Regions from separate parts of the Candidatus Pelagibacter sp. HIMB1587 genome, predicted to be linked through region 1. Evidence: riboswitches for the same ligand, from Rfam matches in the RefSeq annotation. Region 1 holds a riboswitch; the other holds the start of a gene.

Region 1 (3,420 bases):
GTAATAATATTGATGTTGGATAACATCCTGGACATGAAATAATATTGTGATTTTTTAATTCATCACGATTTATTTCGGGTAAACAATAAATGCTTTTCTTCTGTAGTTTTGGAGCACGATGTTTTTGTTTATACCATTTTAAATAATCATTAACTTTTTTTAATCTAAAATCTGCTGCTAAATCAATTAGAGTAATATTATCATTAAGTTTTTTTGCTATATCTTGAGCTTCACCATTTGGTAGAGCTGTAAAGACAACATCAATACCATTTAACAATTTAGGATTAAATTTTACGATTTTAGGTAATTTTTTTTTTGATAGAGATTTATCATAATAAGAAATATTTTTTCCAACAGACGAATTTCCACATAGATATTTAATATTAATATATTTGTGGTTAATTAATAACTTGATTAATTGAACACCAATATATCCTGTAGATCCGGCAACTAATGCATTAAGCTTAGGCATTTTTTATTATAGCAGTTTAAATTGTAAAAAAAATTATCTTTTAGAAAACTGGAAGCTTCTTCTAGCTTTTCTTCTACCAGGTTTTTTTCTCTCAACAGCTCTAGAATCTCTGGTTGTAAGCTTTTCAGTTTTCAATGTTGTTTTTAAATTTTCATCAAAGAGAACCAAAGCTTTAGAAATACCATGAACCATTGCTCCAGCTTGACCTGTAGGTCCACCACCTTTTACGCTACATCTAACATCATAATCTGTAGCTTGATTTATAATCTCAAAAGGTCTTGTAATTTGCATTTTGTGAATTTCATCAGCAAAATATTCATTATATAATTTGCCATTTACATAAATTTTACCAGAACCTTTTTTTAACCAAACTTTCGCTATTGAAGTTTTTCTTCTACCTGTAGCGTACTTACTATCTTTAAAATCTAACTTTAATTTTGGAGTTTTTGTGTTTGATTGTACGTTTTCCATATTAATTTCTTGCAATGTTTTTATTGTTTAGTTTATCTAATTCAATAACTTTTGGATTTTGTGCAGCATGAGGATGTTCACTTCCTGAATAAATTTTTAATTTTGTTAATTGCTTTCTACCCAAAACACCACCTGGTAACATTCTTTTAACTGCTAGTTTCAAAGTTTCTCCAGGTTTTTTTTCATGAAGTTTTTCTGGTGTAGTAACTTTAATTCCACCAGGATGTCCTGTATGTCTATAGTACTTTTTATTTTGAAACTTCTTACCAGTAAATTTTGCTTGTTCGATATTTTTTACTACAACAAAATCTCCATCATCCATGTGAGGTGTATAAGTAGTCTTATTTTTACCTCTAATAATATTAGATACAACGGTCGCTAATCTTCCGACAACTGCATTTTTTGCATCTATCTCGTACCAAGATGATGTAACTTGATCTTTTTTTGTGAATTTTGTCATTGTGCGAGGATTAATACTATTAAATTATTCAAAGTCAATTTTATATTTAGCTTGTAAAACATAACTAATATGCTATTTATCACTTGCCGATTTGATCCTATTGCGGGCATAAAACTGCTAAAATGGAATTTTCATAAAATTATAATCGGTAGGCATTTGAACTGTATTGTGCGCCTTGCATAAAGCAAAAGCACTAAAAAAGGAGTAAAAATGAGTACAAAAAGAAATAATCCAGAAACTATTGCGATACATGGTGGAGATTATAGAAGTGATCCAGCTACAAATTCAGTAGCAGTTCCAATTTATAGAACAACCTCGTATCAATTTAATAACACAGAACATGCAGCAAATTTATTTGCGTTAAAAGAGTTTGGAAACATCTATACACGAATAATGAATCCAACAAACGATGTGTTGGAAAAGCGAATTGCTGCTCTCGAAGGTGGTCTTGCAAGTTTAACTGTAGCTTCTGGTCAAACTGCATCTACTTTTGCAATATTAAACGTTGCTCAAGCTGGAGATAATATAGTTAGTTCAACAGATCTATATGGCGGAACAGTTTCGTTGTTCACACATACTTTAAGTAAGCTTGGTATAGAAGTAAGGTATGCAGATCCGTCTGATCCAAAAAACTTTGAAAAAGCAATAGACGATAAAACTAGAGCTTTTTATGGAGAAACGTTACCAAACCCATATTTGAGAGTTTTTCCAATTAAAGAAGTTTCAGATATTGGTAGAAAATATAACATTCCATTAATCCTGGATAACACTGCTGCCCCAGTGATATGCAAACCAATTGAACATGGTGCTGCTGTGGTTGTTTATTCTTTAACAAAATATATAGCAGGTCATGGAACAGTAGTTGGAGGTGCACTAGTAGATGGTGGAAATTTTGATTGGACAGCAGATCCAAAAAGACAGCCACTATTTAATGAACCTGATGCAAGTTATGGAGGTGTTGTTTGGGGTAAAGCTGTGCCTGAATTAACTGGAGCAAATGTTGCTTTTGCAGTAAGAGCGAGAGTGACCTTGTTAAGAGATTTAGGATCTGCACTTTCTCCAGATAATGCATTCGGTGTCATACAAGGACTTGAAACAGTTGCTTTAAGAATGAAACAACATTGTGATAATGCTGCAAAAGTGGTTGAGTACTTAAAAAATCATAAAGCAGTTAAGAGAGTTATTTATGCTACCGAACATAATGAGGAGATATCAAATAGAGCAAAAAAATATCTTAAAAATGGTAATGGTGCTTTAGTTGGTATTGAATTATCTGGTGGCATAGAATCTGGTAAAAAGTTCATCGAGGCTTTAAAAATGTTTTACCACGTTGCAAATATAGGTGATGCTAGAAGTTTAGCAATACACCCAGCAACAACAACTCACAGTCAATTAAATGATGATGAATTAGCTGCTTCAGGTGTAACCCCTGGATATGTTAGACTTTGTATTGGTTTAGAACATATAGATGATATCATCGATGATTTAGATCAAGCTTTAGACAAATCATCAAAAGGTAATTTAAAAGCAGTTAGTTAATTTTATTTATATGTCTACAAATAGAAATTAATTAATTTGCTTTTTATATTTTGAGATAAATAAAAAATATAAAGTTGAAAGTATTATCAAAATAGAATTTATCTGGTGTAAAGATGCAAATAACATTTTTACTCCAGATAAAATAGTTACCACACCAAGAAAAATTTGAAATGCCAAAGTCAAACCAATTACAGTAATGGGTTTGTATAATTTTTTGTTTCCAGTTTTAATTACTTTAAAGAGGATTAAAGCATAAAAGACAATAATTAAATATGCTAAATTTCTATGCATAAATTGAACAATAGAGGGATTATCAAAAACTTTTAAATTCAAAAACTCTTTAAAACTACTATCGTCAGGAAAATAATTAACTCCCATCAATGGCCAAGTGCTGTAGATTTTACCAGCATCCATACCAGATACAAAGGCACCTATAATTAGTTGCAAAAATAATAAAACTAAAAAAATTTTTACTATA
Region 2 (3,420 bases), 300 kb from region 1:
TTAGTCCAGTCTTTTAGAATTTTAACTATATCTTCTTTATTATCTTTACAAATTTTTCTGTCAATTAATTGATGATTTGCCTCTTTAATTTTTTCAACCAAGATCGCACCAGATTTATCGTTATCAATTGTTCTTGTATCTGTTACAGTTAGTAAAGCTATATTTACAATCATAAATAAATTTTTTTAATGATTATACTTACAATATTTTTTTTTATAACTGCAGTATTATATTCAAGCATAGGATTTGGTGGTGGCTCTACTTATCTTGCATTACTTTTAATTTGGGATGTCCCTTACTATATTTTTCCAATTTTAGCTTTGATTTGTAATATTATTGTAGTTTCTGGAAATTCTATAAATTTTTTAAAATCAAAGAATATTAATTTTAATTTACTTTATCCTTATTTAATTGGTTCTATACCTCTTGCTTTTATAGGAGCATCGATCTCTATTGAAAAAAATTTATTTGAAATTTTACTTTTCTTTATTTTAATATCAGCTGGAGTTTTTTTACTTATTGAAAGCAAATCCTTTAACAAACAAAAAATTGAAATTAAAAAAACACCCCTAGTTTTATCAATATTAATAGGATCAATAATTGGTTTAATGTCTGGTTTGGTTGGTATTGGTGGTGGGATATTTTTAAGTCCTATTTTATTTTTGATGAAAGCAGGGCTTCCAAAACATATAACAAGTACTGCATCCTTATTTATTTTAGTAAATTCAATTTTTGGCATAGGAGGACAATTAACAAAGGATATAGTCTTTAACGAATTTTTAAATTACTGGCCACTATTTATTGCTGTCTTAATTGGTGGCCAAATTGGAAGTTTTTTAAATATAAAATTCCTGTCTAACAAAATATTAGCTCTAATGACTGCATGTCTAGTAATTTTTGTTGCTATAAGAATGGGCATAACACTTATTGCATAAGTTGAATTAATTATTTTTTGATATATTTAATCTCTCATGAAAAATTTTAAACCATTTGGGCCTTCAATAGGAAAATCTAAAATTTCTAAAAAATTTTTAGAAAAACTTAACAAGGAAGTTGATACAAAAATCTTCTCAAAATCGAATGATTATAGTCCAAAATTAGCAAGTCAAATTAGAAAAGAAGTTCAAATTTCTAAAAATTTTATAAAAATAAATTTGGAAAAAGAATTAATAAAAAATATTAAAATTTTTCTAGCTAAAGAAAATATTAAAAAAATTAAAGAAATTAGAATTTTAAACCTATGGGTCGTTAGCCAATATAAAAATGAGTATAATCCTATACATTATCATGAAGGAGACTTGTCAGGTGTTGGTTATTTAAAAATTCCAAAACATATGACAAAAAATAAAAATGTTAAAAATAAAAAAATAAAAACCAATGGAACAATTGATTTTATTAATGGACAAAAAGCTTTTCTTTCAAAAAGTATTTTTAATTTGATACCAAAAACAGGTGATCTTTTAATATTTCCCAATTACTTAATGCATACAGCCTACCCATTTAATATTGAGGAAGAAAGAAGATCATTTTCTTTCAATGCTAAAATAATTTTTAATAAATAATTTACAAATTTAAATAATATTATATAAATCAATTTGCCGATTTGATCCTATTGCGGGCATAAACTGCTAAAATGGAAATTCCCAATAGATCTAATTAGCAAGGTAGTTGAACTATATTGTGCACCTGCATGTAGCTTAAGCAATAAAAAAGTGAGGATAAAATGAATAAAGATTTTTTTAAAACAACAAAAATTTTAGATGGTGGAATGGGTCAAGAATTATTGGCTAGAGGTATGGAACCCAAAGGAACTTTGTGGAGTGCAAATGCTTTAATTGAGGAAAAATACCACGACTTAATACTTAATATTCATAATGATTTTATTAAATCTGGAGCTGATGTAATTGTAACTACAACTTTTACAACGAGAAGAAAAAGATTGAGAGAAAATGGAATAGAAGATCAATTTAAATTCTTAAATCAGAAAGCGTGTGAAATTGCACAAAAAGCTAAATTAAATAATCCTCACATTAAGATTGCAGGAGGACTCCCGCCTCAAGATTTGACATATGAAGAAGACAAGAGAAGTGAAAAAGAAATCACAAAAGATCATTTGGAATTAGCAGAAATACTAAACCCTTCAGTAGATTTTTTCTATTTTGATGTTTGGAGTAGTATCAAAGAAATTAGATGTGGAATAGAAGCTATTAAAAAATTTAATAAACCATACTTAGTTGGGGTTCATATTTCTGAAGGAAACTCTTTACCAAGTGGAGAAAAAATTTCTGCAATTAATTCAATAATTACTGAAAATTGCCTAGGAGTAATTCTAGCATGTGTTTCACCTGAAAATTATGAGAATAATTTAGATGAAATTCAAAAACTTAAAGTTCCATTTGGTTTCAAATTAAACGGATTTATCACAACTAAACCAAAAGGTGGTTATACTTCTCAGTATAAAGAAAATGATGGATCGAACCCCAATAGTTTTTTAGGTCAAAGAAAAGATTTAGATCCTGAAAAAATATCAATTTTTGCAAAAAAATTTAGAGAAAATGGTGCCACAATTCTTGGAGGATGTTGTGAAACTCGGCCATCACATATAGAGGCAATAAAAAACACTATTTAAATTTTGTACCTTTTCTTACAAAATAGATACCTGTAGCAACTGCTATCAATGAAATTATAACTTTCGTTGTTATTAATTCTTTTAAAAAGATATAACTTAAAATGGTACCAAATATTGGAATTAAATAAGATACTTGAGATTGAAAAATTAAACCATTGTTAATTAAAATTCTAAATCTCAATAACCAAGCAATTCCAGTAGATACCAACCCAAGATAAATAACTGAAAAAGTAGAATCTAATCTTGGAACAGTTTTCCAAGGTTGTTCAATTAAACACACTAAAGGTAATAATATAATAGTAGCCCAAATCAAAATTGAACTAGTTACATTTTCATTTTTTTTCTTACTTATTTTTAATGTTAAAAGACCTCCAATTACATAACAGGTAGCACCTAACAAAATTAATAATGCTGAAGTAAAGTTATTTTCATTAATTAATAAATTATCTGAAAATAAATAAACTATTCCTGAAAATCCAATTAGAACTCCTGTTGTTCTAATTAAATTAAATTTTTCATTTTTGGTGTAAAAATGTCCTAGTACTACTGAGCTAAGTGAAGTTGATGACATTAAAATTGCTGCTAAGTTACTTTGAACAGATTTAACCCCATATGCTATTAAAAAAAATGGAGCTACTAAATTTATAAATCCAATCATCGCAAACCAATACCAATCTTTTGAGAATGCCTCTATTTTAATTTGTTTATAAAAGCAAAGTAGTAAAACTGGAATTGAACCAAAAAAAACTCTTAGAAATGCAATCGTAACAGGTCCAAATGAATAGGTTGCA

The links. Region 1 has a riboswitch for S-adenosylmethionine ahead of ACTTBE_RS01845 (O-acetylhomoserine aminocarboxypropyltransferase/cysteine synthase family protein). Riboswitches for the same ligand answer to the same signal wherever they lie in the genome.
Region 2: another riboswitch for S-adenosylmethionine. It lies ahead of ACTTBE_RS00190 (homocysteine S-methyltransferase family protein); the one in region 1 lies ahead of ACTTBE_RS01845 (O-acetylhomoserine aminocarboxypropyltransferase/cysteine synthase family protein).

What each region holds. Positions count from the first base shown of each region.
Region 1 is NZ_JBNAJJ010000001.1:330,506-333,925, forward strand. It holds gene argC (N-acetyl-gamma-glutamyl-phosphate reductase) at 1-472, opposite strand, end outside; gene rpsI (30S ribosomal protein S9) at 506-943, opposite strand; gene rplM (50S ribosomal protein L13) at 945-1,403, opposite strand; SAM riboswitch class V at 1,545-1,611, shown strand; gene ACTTBE_RS01845 (O-acetylhomoserine aminocarboxypropyltransferase/cysteine synthase family protein) at 1,614-2,942, shown strand; gene ACTTBE_RS01850 (COX15/CtaA family protein) at 2,970-3,420, opposite strand, start outside.
Region 2 is NZ_JBNAJJ010000001.1:34,177-37,596, reverse strand. It holds gene ACTTBE_RS00205 (molybdenum cofactor synthesis domain-containing protein) at 1-173, opposite strand, end outside; gene ACTTBE_RS00200 (sulfite exporter TauE/SafE family protein) at 189-935, shown strand; gene ACTTBE_RS00195 (putative 2OG-Fe(II) oxygenase) at 972-1,562, shown strand; SAM riboswitch class V at 1,654-1,716, shown strand; gene ACTTBE_RS00190 (homocysteine S-methyltransferase family protein) at 1,724-2,629, shown strand; gene ACTTBE_RS00185 (DMT family transporter) at 2,622-3,420, opposite strand, start outside.